DNA from 3 places in the Mesorhizobium sp. M0208 genome. Region 1 is predicted to be linked to each of the others. Evidence: riboswitches for the same ligand, from Rfam matches in the RefSeq annotation. Region 1 holds a riboswitch; each other region holds the start of a gene.
What was found. Region 1 has a riboswitch for thiamine pyrophosphate ahead of thiC (phosphomethylpyrimidine synthase ThiC). Riboswitches for the same ligand answer to the same signal wherever they lie in the genome.
Positions count from the first base shown of each region.

Region 2: another riboswitch for thiamine pyrophosphate. It lies ahead of thiB (thiamine ABC transporter substrate binding subunit); the one in region 1 lies ahead of thiC (phosphomethylpyrimidine synthase ThiC).
Region 3: another riboswitch for thiamine pyrophosphate. It lies ahead of thiC (phosphomethylpyrimidine synthase ThiC); the one in region 1 lies ahead of thiC (phosphomethylpyrimidine synthase ThiC).

Region 1 covers NZ_JAMYSP010000015.1:50,916-56,493, reverse strand. Annotated here, with positions in the region: gene NKJ17_RS16895 (phasin) at 1-316, shown strand, start outside; gene queC (7-cyano-7-deazaguanine synthase QueC) at 889-1,587, shown strand; gene queD (6-carboxytetrahydropterin synthase QueD) at 1,587-1,943, shown strand; partial or broken gene queE (7-carboxy-7-deazaguanine synthase QueE) at 1,940-2,678, shown strand; TPP riboswitch at 2,911-3,027, shown strand; gene thiC (phosphomethylpyrimidine synthase ThiC) at 3,131-4,966, shown strand; gene thiO (glycine oxidase ThiO) at 4,963-5,578, shown strand, end outside.
Region 2 covers NZ_JAMYSP010000003.1:162,465-168,042, forward strand. Annotated here, with positions in the region: gene NKJ17_RS04570 (ABC-F family ATP-binding cassette domain-containing protein) at 1-606, opposite strand, end outside; gene NKJ17_RS04575 (thiamine diphosphokinase) at 608-1,252, opposite strand; TPP riboswitch at 1,393-1,507, shown strand; gene thiB (thiamine ABC transporter substrate binding subunit) at 1,551-2,564, shown strand; gene thiP (thiamine/thiamine pyrophosphate ABC transporter permease) at 2,805-4,424, shown strand; gene thiQ (thiamine ABC transporter ATP-binding protein) at 4,421-5,212, shown strand; gene NKJ17_RS04595 (M48 family metalloprotease) at 5,467-5,578, shown strand, end outside.
Region 3 covers NZ_JAMYSP010000011.1:1,934-7,511, reverse strand. Annotated here, with positions in the region: gene NKJ17_RS13385 (thiamine phosphate synthase) at 1-466, opposite strand, end outside; gene NKJ17_RS13380 (thiazole synthase) at 463-1,236, opposite strand; gene thiS (sulfur carrier protein ThiS) at 1,240-1,437, opposite strand; gene thiO (glycine oxidase ThiO) at 1,406-2,407, opposite strand; gene thiC (phosphomethylpyrimidine synthase ThiC) at 2,404-4,239, opposite strand; TPP riboswitch at 4,343-4,459, opposite strand; gene NKJ17_RS13360 (Fic family protein) at 4,626-5,578, opposite strand, start outside.

The DNA of each region.
Region 1 (5,578 bases):
CGCCGAAACGACTCAAAGGGCTTTCGAGTCCACCTTTGACATGGCCAAGACCACCAGCAAAGAGATGCTCCTGAAGACGATTGCCGCTCTGGAAGCAAATGCCGAAGCCGGCTTCACGCACCTCGAAGCACTGGTTGCCGTGAAGTCGCCGTCCGAGTTTTTCGAACTGCAGACCGCCTTCCTGCGCAAACAGATCGAAAATTCCGCCGAACAGGCCAAGGCCCTCCAGGCATTGATGTTGAAAGCTACCGAGGGCGTGTCCAAGCCGATCAAGGATGCCTTTGAGACGGCTTTGAAGGTGCGCAAGGCCGCCTGATTGCTTAAGGCGACCGAGACTGGAGGACAGTGCCTCGTAGACTGAGGCGCCTGGCGCCGGTCTTCTTCCATGTGGTTGGACGGCTTTGTCTGCCCGACCGCATGGGATCATCTGGACCAAGGTTTTCGAACTGCTGGCTAGCAGCCTGTCTCCGTGTCAAAGCTGGTCCAACCCGCCTCGTAAGTCGCGTTCGTCGCGCTTGTAGAAGCACGTCACCCATTCGAGAATACCCATATTGGTGGAAGCCGAGATCGACGGCACCCCGCTTTGCGCTTCTCAATCCGCACATGAAGTCGAAGGCGCCTGGGGCTCTATAGCAACGCCGCGGATCCAAAGGCCGGAAACAGCCGAGCGACGCCGGCTTCAGGCAGTCTTTATGCAGTGCCGGCCGCAGCCGCCAGCGGTCGAAGATGCGCGACAAGTCGGGTGCAAGTCATGCTTTGGAACCTGACACCAAGGCATGTGCGCCTCAATCGCGTCCATCCCATTCACAAAACCAGCTCGGTGGAGTACTGGGAGCGCAGAGAAATCTCCGGTCGCAGCCTTACCCGGTCAAAACAAGGACTCAAACCATGAATGCCCTCGTCATCTGCTCCGGCGGATTGGACTCTGTTTCGCTCGCTCACAAGGTGGCGACCGAGCAGAAACTCATTGGCCTGCTTTCGTTCGATTATGGCCAGAGGCACAAAAAGGAACTCGGCTTTGCCTCCATCTGCGCCAAACGGCTGGGTGTTCCGCACCAGATCGTCGATATCCGCGATGTCGGCCGGAACCTAGGCGGCTCGGCGCTGACTGACAGTGTGGACGTGCCCGACGGGCACTATGCCGAAGACTCCATGAGGATCACGGTGGTGCCGAACAGGAACGCCATCATGCTGGCCATCGCCTTCGGGGTTGCCGCCGCGCAGAAGGCCGATGCGGTGGCCACTGCCGTCCATGGCGGAGACCATTTCATCTATCCCGATTGCCGGCCCGCTTTTATTGATGCCTTTCAGACGATGCAGAACCATGCGCTCGCAGGCTACGCCGATATCCGCCTTTACGCTCCCTATGTGAATATGACGAAGGCCGACATCGTCAGCGAGGGGGCAAAGTACGCCACGCCGTTCGAGGCGACGTGGTCCTGCTACAAGGGCGGCGCACGTCATTGCGGTCGCTGCGGGACATGCGTCGAACGGCGCGAAGCATTCGATCTGGCCGGCATTGCCGACCCGACAGACTATGAGGACGCGGACTTCTGGCTCCACGCTCTCCAGACAAGGAGCGCGTGATGTTCCGCATTACCAAAGAGTTCCACTTCTCGGCCTCGCATCAGCTCGGCTCCTTGCCACCCGATCATCAGTGCGCGCGTCTACACGGCCACAACTACATCGTCGTGGTGGAGCTTTCAGGTGGCGAACTGGACGAACATGGCTTTGTGCGCGACTACCAAGACCTGGCGGCGCTCAAGCACTACATCGACGAGACGTTCGACCATCGCCATCTTAACGACGTCCTGGGGCATGACCGTGTCACGGCGGAATGTCTGGCCAGGCACTTCCACGACTGGTGCAAGGTGCGGCTACCACAAACCTCCGCCGTGCGGGTGAGCGAGACGCCGAAAACCTGGGCGGAATACCGGCCATGACTTGCGCAATGCATCCCGGAATTCGGGTGAGCGAGATTTTTGGGCCGACCATTCAGGGCGAAGGCATGCTGATCGGCTTGCCGACGGTGTTCGTAAGAACGGGCGGGTGCGATTATCGCTGTTCCTGGTGCGACAGCCTGCATGCGGTGGACAGTCGCTTCCGCCATGATTGGGAGATGATGTCTGCCGACGCGGTGTGGCAAAAGGTCATTGCGCTTTCCGGCGGCCAGCCCGTGATGGTGTCGCTGTCGGGCGGCAATCCGGCTATCCAGCCGCTTGGCCCGCTGATCGACCGCGGGCATGGCGAGGGCTACCGTTTTGCATTGGAAACCCAAGGCTCGGTGCCGAAGCAATGGTTCGCTAATCTCGACGTGCTGGTGCTCAGCCCCAAGCCGCCCTCAATGTGAAATGACGACAGATTGGGCCGCGTTCGACACCTGCGTCGAGGCGGCGCGGGACAAGCCACAGATGGCGCTCAAGCTCGTTGTCTTCGATGACGATGACTATGCCTATGCCAAAGACGCCGCGGCGCGCTATCCGCAATTACCCGTCTATCTGCAGCCCGGCAATCACACGCCGCCGCGTCCCGGTGACGAAGACGCGTTGATCGACATGGCCGGGGTGATGAAGCGCATGGAATGGCTGGTCGAAAAGGTGACCCGCGACAGGTGGTTCGAGGCGCGTGTACTGCCGCAGCTTCATGTTCTGCTGTGGGGAAACAAACGGGGCGTCTAGTCCACGCGGAAGGATTGCCGATGACGAGCAAGATAGATATCTAAAGCAATCTCATCAATTGGGCGATAGCAACGTCGGTTCGGCAAGCCCGAAAATGCCGTGCTGAAAAGGTTTCGAATCCGCATGATGGCTCCCCTATCGTGATGCGACTTGCTCTGGTTTGAGTGGTCGCCGATCACCGCCGCGGGCCGAAATGCAGCTTGACAAAATAGCGCTAGCCCGTTCAATTCGGCGCATTCACCAGGGGAGTCCCGGCAAGGGGCTGAGATACTGCTGGCTTTCGCGGCGCAGTGACCCGTTGAACCTGATCCAGTTCATACTGGCGTAGGGACGGTGCAAGCGCTTTGCGGGAGTTCACGCCCGTAGTCCTGTTTCGGCAGGTCGACCGAAGCGTCTTTTCATCCTTCCGGCACAGAACTGGGTCTCCAATGCATGAGCAAAGGAGCCTCAAGATGAATGCCCTCACCCCCGCCGTGTCGACGGGACCACTGCCCGCCTCACGGAAAATCCACAAGTCCGGCGTCCTCCATCCGCACATCAAGGTGCCGATGCGCGAAATCTCCGTCCACCCGACGGCCGGCGAACCGCCCGTCATCGTCTACGATCCGTCCGGCCCCTATACGGACCCGACTGCCGAAACCAGCATCGAAAAGGGTCTTGCCCGGCTTCGCCACGAATGGATTACGGCGCGGGGCGATGTCGAAGCCTATGACGGCCGCCATGTCCGGCCGGAAGACAATGGATTCGCGGCGGGCGAGCGCCTGACCCCGGAATTTCCGATCCGCAACCGGCCGCTTAGAGCCAAGGCCGGCAAGGCGGTGACACAGTTTGCCTATGCGCGCGCCGGCATCATCACACCCGAAATGGAGTTCGTCGCCATCCGCGAGAACCTCGGCCGCGAGATCGCCCGCGGCAAGCTGCCGCGCGACGGTGAAGCCTTCGGCGCATCGATACCAGATTTTGTCACGCCCGAATTCGTGCGCGAGGAGGTGGCGCGCGGGCGGGCAATCATTCCCGCCAACATCAACCACCCAGAGAGTGAACCGATGATCATCGGCCGCAATTTCCTGGTCAAGATCAATGCCAATATCGGCAATTCGGCAGTCACCTCCTCGATGGCCGAAGAGGTCGAAAAGATGGTCTGGGCGATTCGCTGGGGCGCCGACACGGTGATGGACCTGTCGACCGGCCGCAACATCCACAACATCCGCGACTGGATCGTGCGCAATTCACCGGTGCCGATCGGCACGGTGCCGCTTTACCAGGCGCTCGAGAAGGTCGGTGGCATCGCCGAGGACCTGACCTGGGAGGTGTACCGCGACACGCTGATCGAACAGGCCGAACAGGGCGTCGACTATTTCACCATCCACGCCGGCGTGCGGCTGCACTACATCTCGCTGACGGTCGACAGGGTCACGGGCATCGTCTCTCGCGGTGGGTCGATCATGGCCAAATGGTGCCTGCACCATCACCGGGAAAGCTTCCTCTATGAGCATTTCGCGGAGATCTGCGACATCTGCCGCGCCTATGATGTGTCCTTCTCGCTCGGCGACGGCCTTCGTCCCGGCTCGATCGCCGATGCCAACGACGCGGCGCAATTCGCCGAATTGGAAACGCTCGGCGAGCTGACGAAGATCGCCTGGGCGAAGGATTGCCAGGTGATGATCGAGGGGCCAGGCCACGTGCCGATGCACAAGATCAAGGCGAATATGGACAAGCAGCTTGCCGTCTGCGGCGAGGCGCCGTTCTATACGCTTGGACCGCTGACGACCGACATCGCGCCGGGCTATGACCACATCACCTCGGGCATCGGCGCCGCCATGATCGGCTGGTTCGGCACCGCAATGCTCTGCTACGTCACGCCCAAGGAGCATCTCGGCCTTCCCGATCGCAACGACGTCAAGATTGGCGTGATCACCTACAAGATAGCCGCCCATGCCGCCGATCTGGCGAAGGGCCATCCGGCAGCAAAGGTCAGGGATGATGCCCTTTCCCGCGCGCGCTTCGAGTTCCGCTGGGAGGACCAGTTCAACCTGTCGCTCGACCCTGAAACCGCGCGCTCCTTCCACGACCAGACCTTGCCCAAGGAGGCGCACAAGGTGGCACATTTCTGCTCGATGTGCGGGCCGAAATTCTGCTCGATGCGTATCTCCCACGACATCCGCGCCGAGGCACAGAAAGAGGGCATGGCGGCGATGGCGGCCAAATACCGCGAGGGTGGCGATCTCTATATGCCGGCTGACGAGACCGGCCTACCGCGTGCGCCAGAGGTGCCAGAGCCGTCATGAGGGTGCTCGTCAAAGGGGCCGGCGTCGCCGGGCTCACCGCGGCCTTCGAACTCGCCACTCGCGGCGTGCCAGTGACCGTTACTGAGACCAGGCAGACTCTTGGCCGCAATGCATCGTGGTTCGCCGGCGGCATGCTGGCGCCATGGTGCGAGCGTGAAAGCGCCGAGCAGCCGGTGCTGGATCTCGGACGCGACGCCGTCGACTGGTGGGATGCGGTGCTGCCCGGCCAGGTGACGCGGGCCGGAACGCTGGTCGTGGCCGCGCCGCGCGATGCGGGCGAGCTCGACCGGTTCGCCAGCCGCACGTCAGGGCATCGGCGTGTCGGTGAAGACGAGATTGCGATCCTGGAGCCCGACCTCGCCGGCCGCTTCCGGCGCGGACTGCTGTTTCCCGATGAGGCTCATCTCGACCCGCGCCAGGCGATGGCAGCACTGCATGACAAGCTTGCAGCCATGGGTGTCGAATTCCACTTCGGCTGCGGCGCCCGGCATCGTTCCGGTTTCGATCGTCGGATCGACTGCACAGGAATGGCAGCAGCCGATGACAGGCTGCGCGGCGTTCGCGGCGAAATGCTCATCCTGCGCACCCCTGATACCTCGCTGTCGCGCCCCG
Region 2 (5,578 bases), on a different contig from region 1:
GCCAAAGCCCTTGTCGAGACGGCGGGTCTGCCCGCGGTCGAGCCAGATTGTGGCGCGTGACACGCGCTCGAGAAAACGGCGGTCATGCGAGATGACGACCAGTGCCGAGGAGGTGCGGGCAAGCTCCTCCTCCAGCCATTCGATGACCGACAGGTCAAGATGGTTTGTCGGCTCATCGAGGAGGAGAATGTCGGGCTCCGGCGCCATGACGCGGGCGAGTGCCGCACGCCTCGCCTCGCCGCCGGAGAGGTCGTTCGGCCGTTCTTCGCCGGTCAGGCCGAGATGCTCCATCAGATAGGTGGCGCGATAGGGATCGTCGGCGGGCCCGAGCCCCGCCTCGACATAGGCGCGGACGGTCGCAAAACCTTCCATGTCGGGCATTTGCGGCAAGTAGCGCACGGTTGCCGAAGGCTGGCGGAAGACTTCGCCGTCCTGCGGCTCGATCAGCCCGGCGGCGATCTTGAGGAGCGTCGACTTGCCCGAACCGTTTCGGCCGACCAAGGCGATCTTGTCGCCAGCTGAGGCCGTCAGGGCGGCACCGTCGAGCAGCGGCGTGCCGCCAAAGGTCAGCTTTATCCCATCGAGATTGAGAAGCGGCGGTGCCATGTCAGCTTTCAGGTAAGGGAAAAGGATGCGCGAGCAGCAGCGCGCGGCCGCTGGCCAGCGCGATTTCCAACCGGCCCCTGACCTCGTTGGAAATGGTCAGCGACGAGCCGAACGCAACCTCGACATGGTCGAGCGGCCATTTGGCACCGGTGACGCTCAGGCCGGCGAGATCGGAGAAGCCGAGCACCGAAAACAGCGTGCCGTCGGCATAGTCGAAGCCAGTCTTTCCGGGCAGCAAGGGAATGCCTTCCTGTGCGCCGCTGGTCAAAAGCACGTCCGTCCCGCCTTCCGCCAGCCGGACGCTCAGCGCCAGATGCAGGAAGATGTGGTCGGTGCGTTTGCCGCCGAAAGCGCCTGCGAGCACAAGGCTGGTCGCACCGCGTTCGAGTGCGGCGGCGATAGCGAGTTCACCGTCGGTCTTGTCCTTTTCGGCGGGAAACACCTGCCGTGGCACGGCGGCCAGATCCTCCGGCAACTCGGCAGGTACGGAATCGAAATCGCCGACCCAGAGTTCCGGCCTCAGGCCCAGCATACGGGCATGGCCGATGCCGGCATCGGCAGCGATGACGCGCGAGCCTTCGACCTGGCGGTCGAGCAGCGGCGTGCGGATGAGATCGCCGCCAAGCAGGATGGTGAATTTGCTCATATCTCGTGGCCCTTACCAGCCCTGCCCCAGAAACGGAAGAATGAAACGGAAGATGAAACGGCAGACGAAACGGAAGGCTGGGCTTTGGATGCCCGGCAAACTTCCGCTTGCGCGGCACTTCGGCCGGGCCTATGTGTCGAAACGCTCTAACGGGGTGCCGGACGCGATCTTCGCGGACCGGCTGAGAGGCAAGACTGCCAACCCGCTGAACCTGATCCGGTTTGTACCGGCGGAGGGATTAGACGCTTCGGACAGCCCGGCGCCTCAATTCCTTTCAATGCGAACGAAGGAGGCGCCGATGCGCAGTTTTTTCCACTCTCTTGTCCCGATTGTCCTGCTTGCGGCATCCGCGCTCGCCCTGCCAGGGCAGGCATCGGCACAGGATAGACTGACCGTCTATACCTATGAAAGCTTCACCGCCGATTGGGGTCCGGGACCGGCGGTGAAGAAGGCCTTCGAGGCCGAGTGCAGCTGCGTCGTCGAATTCGTCTCGGTCGCTGACGGCGTGGCGCTGCTCAACCGTGTGAAGCTGGAAGGGGCCGCCACCAAGGCCGATATCGTGCTTGGCCTCGATACCAATTTAACCGCCGACGCCAAGGCAACCGGCCTGTTTTCGCCGCATGGCGCCATATCGGATGTCAGCGTGCCGGGCGGCTGGCGCGACGATACTTTCGTGCCGTTCGACTATGGCTATTTCGCCGTCGTCTACGATACCGAAAAACTGAAGAACCCGCCGAAGAGCCTCAGGGAATTGGTCGAGGGCGATGCCGGAGAGAAGATCGTCATCCAGGACCCGCGCACCTCGACGCCGGGCCTTGGCCTGCTGTTGTGGGTCAAGTCGGTCTATGGCGACAAGGCGCCCGAAGCCTGGGCCAAGCTCAAGGCAAAGGTGCTGACGGTGACGCCAGGCTGGAGCGAGGCCTACGGCCTGTTCACCAAGGGCGAGGCGCCGATGGTGCTGTCGTATACCACGTCGCCGGCCTACCACATGGTCGCCGAAAACACCGAGCGCTACCAGGCGGCGTCCTTCGAGGAAGGCGAATACCTGCAGATCGAAGTTGCGGGGATCACCACCAAGGGCGCGAAGAACCCGCTGGCGGAAAAGTTCATCGCCTTCATGACCGGACCGAAATTCCAGGATGTCATTCCCGAAACCAACTGGATGTTCCCGGCCGGCAAGACCGACAAGCCGCTCAATCCGGCGTTCGACAAGCTTGTCAAACCGACCAAAACCTTGCTGTTCAGCCCGGAGGAAGTCGCGGCCCACCGCAAGGCCTGGGTCGATGAGTGGCTTGCGGCGATGAGCAAGTAGCTTTGGCCGATTGATCGAAGATGATCGCTCTACGGCGCCCCCCTCTGTCCTGCCGGACATCTCCCCCACAAGGGGGGAGATCGGACGGCACGGCGGCTTTCGCCAGTCGCCGATGTTGCTGGAATGAGCGGAGCGCTGAAACTGCCAATCTCACCCCTTGTGGGGGAGATGTCCGGCAGGACAGAGGGGGGCGCGAAGGAACGCAATCCTCACTAAGAATCTCGAATCTGGTAGTCTAGCGTGCAACGCGCACCATCATCTGACTCCCGCGTCAACGCCGGCATCGTCGCGCTCGCCGCCATCGCGTTGCTGATCGGCGGTGCATTCACCGGGCTCGTCGTCGAAGCCACGCGCGACCCGTCCGGTGTTGTCTCCGCCTTCGATTCGTATCTCTTGCGTATCGTCCGTTTCACGCTCTGGCAGGCTCTGTTGTCGACCCTGCTCTCCGTCGCGCCAGCGCTGTTCGTCGCGCGTGCCCTGTCGCGGCATCCACAGTTTTTCGGGCGAGGCTTTATCCTGCAGCTTTTCGCCGTGCCACTGGCGCTGCCGGCCATTGTTGCCGCACTCGGTGTCTTGGCACTCTATGGCCGCGCCGGCTATTTTGCCGGCACGCTGGGCGCGCTAGGCGGCCAGAGCTGGCCCGGCATCTATGGCCTGTCGGGCATACTCGTCGCCCATGTCTTCTTCAACCTGCCGCTGGCGACGCGGCTGTTCCTGGAGGCGTTGCAGATCGTGCCGGCCGACCAATGGCGGCTGGCGAGCCAGCTTGGCATGGGTGCTGCGCCGGCCTTCCGGCTGATCGAATGGCCGCCGCTGCGTGCGGCCTTGCCGGGCGTTGCCGGGCTCGTTTTCATGCTGTGCATCACCTCCTTCACCATCGTGCTTACGCTCGGCGGCGGACCCAGCGCGACGACGCTGGAGGTTGCCATCTACCAGGCGCTGCGTTTCGACTTCGACCCGGCGCGGGCTGTGACGCTGACCCTGCTGCAGATTGCCCTGACCTTCGTGGTCGTGCTGGCCTTGACGCGGCTTGGCGCCAATATGACCGGCGACGCCAATCTGCCGGTGGCGCCGCGCCGGTATTTTTTAGCCGGTGCGGCCGAGACCGTGCTGAACGCGCTGGTGATCGGGCTGGCACTGCTATTTGTCGCCGGGCCGATGGCGGCCACGCTGGCGGCCGGGCTTGGCGCCGATCTCGGCCGCCTTGCCGGCGAGAGCGCGGTGCGGCAAGCGACGGCGACCAGTGCCGTGCTGTCCGTCTTATCGGCGCTGCTCTCCCTGGCGCTGTCGCTGTCGCTGGTCATGGCGCGCCGGGCGCTGGCGCTCACCCGGCGGACAGGCCGGCGGACGGTGCTCGAGCATCTGGCCGACACCGGTGCGGGGTTCGTCCTGGTGGTGCCGCCCATCGTCATCGGCGCCGGCTGGTTCCTGCTCCTGCGCACCGTCAGCGATGTCTTTGCGATCGCCCCTGTCATGGTCGTTGCGGTCAATGCGGTGATGGCGATGCCGTTCGCCATCCGCGCCATCCGCCCTGCCTATGACGCGGCGAGCGAACGCCACGAACGGCTTTGCGCACAGCTTGGCATCTCGGGCTGGAACCGGTTGCGGCTGGTCGACTGGCCGTCGCTGCGGCGGCCGCTCGCCACCGGCTTCGCTTTCGCCATGGCGCTGTCGCTCGGCGATCTTGGCGTCATTGCGCTGTTCGGCAGCGATTCCGTGCAAACCTTGCCCTACCTGCTGCTGGCCCGCATGGGCAGTTACCGCACCGAGGATGCGGCCGGGCTGGCGCTGGTGCTCGGCCTTGTCTGCCTGGCGCTGGTGCTGACCGCGGACTGGATGGGAAGGAGGGAGAAATCATGATGCCGATCAGCCCGGAACGGTCCATTTCGGTGGAAAAAGGCGCGGCCGTGCGGCTCGATAATGTCTCGTTCAGCTATGGTGAAACGCCGCTTATATTCGATGTCGATTTCCCGGCGTCGGAAATCACCGCCATCATGGGGCCGAGCGGTTCGGGAAAGTCGACACTGCTCAATCTGGTGGCCGGTTTCGAAGCGCCACGGTCAGGCCGCGTGCTCATCGGCGGCGCCGACGTCAGCACTGCGCCGCCATCAGCGCGGCCGGTATCGATGGTGTTCCAGGAAAACAACCTGTTTGCCCATCTGTCCCTCGAGCAGAATGTCGGGCTCGGCCGCTCGCCTTCGCTCAGGCTGAGCGAGGCTGACCGCGCCGCAATCGCCGCAGCGCTGAAGCGCGTCGGCCTTGCCGGCAAGGAAAGCCGACTGCCGCGCGAACTCTCCGGCGGCGAGCGGCAGCGCGTCGCGCTCGCCCGGGTTTTAGTGCGCGACCGGCCGGTGCTGTTGCTTGACGAGCCGTTCGCTTCGCTCGGACCGGCACTGCGCGACGACATGCTCGACCTCGTGGCCGACGTCCATTCGGAGCAGCGCATGACGGTGCTATTCGTCACGCACCAGCCGGACGATGCGCGCCGTATCGGCCAAAACATGGTTTTCCTGGACGGTGGCACGGTTGCCGCGACCGGCACCGCCGCCGATTTTTTCGTTGGGGCTGGACCGGAGGCATTCCGACGCTATATCGGCTCGGGTCCGTTTGCGACTGGATCACGAGATGTTGCCCGGAAGCGGACATAATTTATGGTCAAACCGGCGGAAGGCGAAGCGGCGCTTGCTTGCCATGGTCGAGGTAGTGTGGCTAGGTCCGCCAGGAACTGGTCCGGCTTAGACCGTGATTTGCCCTTGCTGCCTCGTATCTGTCGGACGCACGAAGGACGCCGTAGAACTTGATTTTGCGCGTGATGCTTTCCGGAAATCGCGCCCGATTTTCGCGGTCACGTCCCAGGACTTGAAAGGAAGCCGACCTGCCGACCGGCATCGACAATCGGAGGCTGAAACCGCTGGCGCGCTTTCTTGCGCTGGCCGGTCTTGCCGTGGCGCTGGCAAGCTGCCAGATGTTCACGCCTCCCGACGTGCAGGAATCGGGCTTCCAGCCCTCCGACA
Region 3 (5,578 bases), on a different contig from region 1:
CGATAGCGACCAATGGGATCGGCGCCACCCGGCGCTTCCACTCGCTGATCGCTTCGAGTCCTTGCGGCGCCCATTTCATCTTCTTGAGGATGGTCGGGTAGATGGGGCCAAGCGCGATATAGTCGGGCTCGGCGGCCGTCGCCGTTTCCAGTTCGATATGATCATGAGTGCTCAGTCCGAGCCTCACTCCGGCTGCCCGTATCCGCGAGAGGTCGGCGGTCAGCAAATCCTCTTGGCCAAGGTGCACGAAATCGCAGCCTTCCTCGATCGCCAGCCGCAAGTAATCATTGATGATGAGCTGGCACCGGTATCGAGCGCACAAGGCCTTCGCCTTGCGGATCTCCGCGCGCAACACGGCCTCATCCATGGTCTTGATGCGGAGTTGCACCAGCTTGACGCCAAGCGGCACCAACCGCTCGATCCAGGCAGCGCTGTCAACGATTAGGTAGAAGGGATCGAGCGTCATGAAAAAACTGCTCTGCCGATTGTCGGTGTCGATGGCACGGCGACGTCGCGCGGTTCGAGCATTCCCGAACTGAGAGCCTCACGGCCGGCGTCGACCGCCTTGCCGAACGCACGCGCCATGCCGACCGGATCAGCCGCCCTGGCGACCGCCGTGTTCAGGAGGACCGCGTCAAAGCCAAGTTCCATGACGGTGGCCGCGTGCGAAGGTCGTCCCAGCCCCGCATCCACAATCAGCGGGACGCCAGGGAAATGGCCGCGCATCGAGCGCAGCGCTGTGATGTTGACCGGCCCCAGCGCCGAACCGATCGGCGCGCACCATGGCATCAAGACCTTGCAGCCCGCCTCCAGCAGCCGCTCGGCGACGACAAGGTCATCGGTGGTATAAGGGAATACATCAAAACCGTCCTCGCACAGGATGCGCGCGGCTTTGACCAGGCCGAACACGTCCGGCTGCAGCGTGTCGTGATTGCCGATCACTTCGAGCTTGATCCAGCTGGTGCCGAAGACCTCGCGCGCCATTTTCGCGGTCGTGACCGCTTCCTTGACGGAGTGACAGCCAGCAGTGTTGGGCAGGATTCTGACGCCGAGCGAGCGGATCAACGACCAGAATTTTTCGCCAGCCCTGCCGCCTGCCATCTCACGGCGCAGCGAGACGGTCACCACCGAGGTTCCCGACGCCTTGACGGCCTCGGCAAGGATGGCCGGCGAAGGATATTGAGCGGTACCGAGAAGCAGGCGCGACGGAAGCTCGGTTCCATAAAGCTCTAACATGGTCTAACCGCCTTGCATGGGCGAGAGGATTTCGATCCGGTCGCCGTCGCTCAACTGGAATTCCGCCCGCTTGGCTTTGTGCACGAGGTCGCTGTTGACCGCCGTCGCCAGCCAATCGCCCTCATAGTCGAGCGCGGCAAGCAGTTCGGCCAGCGTGGCGGCGGCAACCTCATGCGCTTCGCCGTTGACCATCAGTTTCATGAGCAAGTTCCTTGGTTGCGTCTTGATTGAAAACGAGGTCGGCAGCCTGGCGCGCCATGGCAGGGGCGAGAAGAAAACCATGGCGATAGAGTCCATTGATCGCGACGGCAGTTCCAAGTGCCTCCACGCGCGGCAGATTGTCGGGAAAGGCTGGACGGATGCCGACACCTGTTTCAACGATCCCGGCCTCGCCAAAAGCCGGGTGGAGGGCATAGGCGGCACCGAGCAGTTCCATCATCGAACGCGCCGTCACCGGTCCGGAGGACTGGCTTTCAACCATAGTCGCGCCGATCATGAACTGCGTGTCGGCACGCGGCACCGCATAAAGCGGAAAGCGCGGATGCAGCAGCCTGACCGGGCGCGACAGCGAGATATCAGGCGTGCGCAGGAGCAGCATTTCGCCGCGAACGCCGCGCAGCCTGTCATCGGCTGCTGCGATTCCAGTGCAGTCGATCTGCCGATCGAAACCGGAAAAGTGCCGGGCGTCGGCGCCGAAGCGGAATTCGACGCCCATGGCCGCGAGCTTGTCGTGAAGTGCTACCATCGCCTGGCGCGGGTCGAGATGAGCCTCATCGGGGAAGAGCAATCCGCGCCAGAAGCGGCCGGCGAGGTCGGGTTCCAGGAGCGAAATTTCATCTTCGGCGACCCGCCGATATCCCGACGTGCGGCTGGCGAACCGGTCGAGCTCGCCAGTATCACGCAGCGCGGCCACGACCAACGTTCCGGCACGTATCACCTGACCCGGTAGCACCGCATCCCACCAGTCGGCGGCGTCGCGTCCGAGATCCAGCACCGGCTGCTCGGCGCTTTCACGCTCGCACCATGGCGCGAGCATACCACCGGCGAACCACGACGCATTGCCCTCGATGGCAGGCCTTGTCTCGGCAACGGTGGTCGCCGCGCCGCGTGCGGCGAGCTCGAAGGCGGCGGTGAGGCCGGCAACGCCGGCCCCTTTGACCAGCACCCTCATGATGGCGCACGCGCCTGTGGCATGGCCGGTGCGCCGGTCTCGTCAGCCGGTATGTAGAGATTGCCGCCCTCGCGGTATTTCGCCGCCATCGCCGCCATGCCCTCCTTCTGCGCCTCGGCGCGGATGTCGTGGGAGATACGCATCGAGCAGAATTTCGGCCCGCACATCGAGCAGAAATGCGCCAGCTTGTACGCCTCCTTCGGCAACGTCTCGTCGTGGAAGGAACGCGCGGTTTCGGGGTCGAGCGACAGGTTGAACTGGTCCTCCCAGCGGAATTCGAAGCGCGCGCGGGAAAGGGCATCATCCCTGACTTTCGCCGCCGGATGACCTTTTGCCAGGTCGGCGGCATGGGCGGCTATCTTGTAGGTGATGACGCCCGTCTTGACGTCGTTGCGATCGGGAAGGCCGAGATGCTCCTTGGGCGTGACGTAGCAGAGCATGGCGGTGCCGAACCAACCGATCATCGCCGCGCCGATGCCGGAGGTGATGTGGTCGTAGCCCGGCGCGATGTCGGTCGTCAGCGGCCCAAGCGTATAGAACGGCGCCTCGCCGCAGACGGCGAGCTGCTTGTCCATGTTCTCCTTGATCTTGTGCATCGGCACGTGGCCGGGGCCTTCGATCATTACCTGGCAATCCTTCGCCCAGGCGATCTGTGTCAGCTCGCCGAGCGTCTCCAGCTCGGCGAATTGTGCTGCGTCATTGGCGTCGGCGATCGAGCCGGGACGAAGGCCGTCGCCCAGCGAAAAGGACACGTCATAGCCGCGGCAAATGTCGCAGATCTCGGCGAAATGTTCGTAGAGGAAGCTTTCCCGGTGATGATGCAGGCACCATTTGGCCATGATCGAGCCACCGCGCGAGACGATGCCAGTGACCCGGTCAACGGTCAGCGGGATGTAGTGCAGCCGCACGCCCGCATGGATGGTGAAATAGTCGACGCCCTGTTCGGCCTGCTCGATCAGCGTGTCGCGGTAGACCTCCCAGGTCAGATCCTCGGCAATGCCGCCAACCTTCTCGAGCGCCTGGTAGAGCGGCACCGTGCCGATCGGCACCGGCGAGTTGCGCAGGATCCAGTCGCGGATGTTGTGGATGTTGCGGCCGGTCGACAGGTCCATCACCGTATCGGCGCCCCAGCGGATCGCCCACACCATCTTTTCGACCTCTTCGGCCATGGACGAGGTGACGGCGGAGTTACCGATATTGGCGTTGATCTTGACCAGGAAATTGCGACCGATGATCATCGGCTCGCTCTCGGGATGGTTGATGTTGGCGGGAATGATTGCGCGTCCGCGCGCCACCTCCTCTCGGACGAATTCCGGCGTCACGAAATCGGGCAGCGTCGCGCCGAAAGCCTCGCCGTCACGCTCAAGCTTGCCATGCAGGATCTCACGACCAAGGTTCTCGCGGATGGCGACGAACTCCATTTCGGGCGTGATGATGCCGGCGCGCGCATAGGCAAGCTGTGTCACCGCCTTGCCGGCCCTGGCCCTGAGTGGCCGGTTGCGAATGGGAAATTCTGGCGTCAGGCGTTCGCCCGTAGCGAACCCGTTGTCCTCCGGCCGGACATGGCGCCCGTCACAGGCCTCGACATCACCGCGCGCCAAAATCCATTCGTGGCGAAGCCGGGCTAGGCCTTTTTCGATGCTGGTTTCGACAGCCGGGTGGGTATAGGGGCCGGACGGATCGTAGACGGTGACGGGCGGCTCGCCGGCCGTCGGATGGACGGAGACTTCGCGCATCGGCACCCTAATCTGTGGGTGGATGGTGCCGGGCTTGTGAATTTTCCGTGAGGCAGGCAGCGGTCCCGTTGAGACGGCTGGGGTGAGGGCATTCATCTTGAGGCTCCTTTGCTCATGCATTGGAGACCCAGTTCTGTGCCGGAAGGATGAAAAGACGCTTTGGTTGACCTGCCGAAACAGGACCTCGGGCGTAAACTCCCGCAAAGCGCTTGCACCGTCCCTACGCCAGTATGAACTGGATCAGGTTCAACGGGTCACTGCGCCGCGAAAGCCAGCAGTATCTCAGCCCCTTGCCGGGACCCCCCTGGTGAATGCCTCAGGTTGAACGGGCCGGCATCGATTTGTCAAGCGCATTTGGGCCGAGGCCGTGATCGGCGGTCGGTCAGACCGTGCGGAAAAAACTCGACAAACCAAGAGTTGTGATGAAGGCCGGGATAAGGATCGCAACCGTGGGCTTGAAGATCCTTGTGAAGGTTACGCCTTCACTTGCCACCAAAGGTTTGCGCGTAGATGGCCTCGATTCTCCCTGCCTCCTCATTGGTCAGCGCGGCGAATTCCTTTTCGCGTGCGCGATTGGACAGATGGCCACCATTCTGGTGAAGGAAACGGAAGAGCAGGTCCGTCAGCCGCTCGGGCATGTCGATAGAGGCGTCCACCTGCCGCCGAAATTGGTCATAGCGCTGCAAAAAAGCGGTTTCCTCCGGAAGGTCCCGTTCGATCGTCCGCTGAACGCAGGCATAGAGGAATTCGGCGTGTGGGGTTGCATCGAAGAAACGGTAGAAATCACCGGTGTCATTCAGAACCCGGACGTTGAATTCGGGCGTCGGTTCCCATTCAACCAACGGCAGAAGGCGTTGCGAATAGCTCTCGAGCACGCCCCTGTACTCGTTGATCTTGTCCTGGATCGCCGCTGAGACGGGAAAGACCACTCCCGGCGGATTGAAACCGTGCATGGCAAGAACGTGGTGGATTAGGTAGCGGTGAATGCGGCCGTTTCCGTCCTCGAACGGGTGGATGTAGACAAAGCCGAAGGCGAGAATTGCGGCGGCTATAACTGCATCAAGGTTTTGCGCCGCGCCTTGATCGAAGGCCACCATTCCATCAATTAGCTGCGGCAGGTCCTCGGGCCGAGCGCTGATGTGATCGGGCAGGGGCATGCGGTTGTCTCGGTCATGCCCACCGACGAATCCTCCTTCTTTTCGGAAGCCCAGTCTGACGAAACGGGCGTCGCCGAGTACAATTCTTTGCAGACGCAGCAGCTCATCGCGATCTATTGGCCGGCCGCCGGCTTCGCCGATCGCGCGGCCCCAGCGTTGGATGCGATCTTGCGGCGGCCGCTCGCCCTCGATCGCGTAACTTGATCGCGAGTCTTTGAGCAAAAGAAAGGCGGCGGTCCGAGCAAGGACGTCGCGCGGCACGTCCGCTACGATTGCCT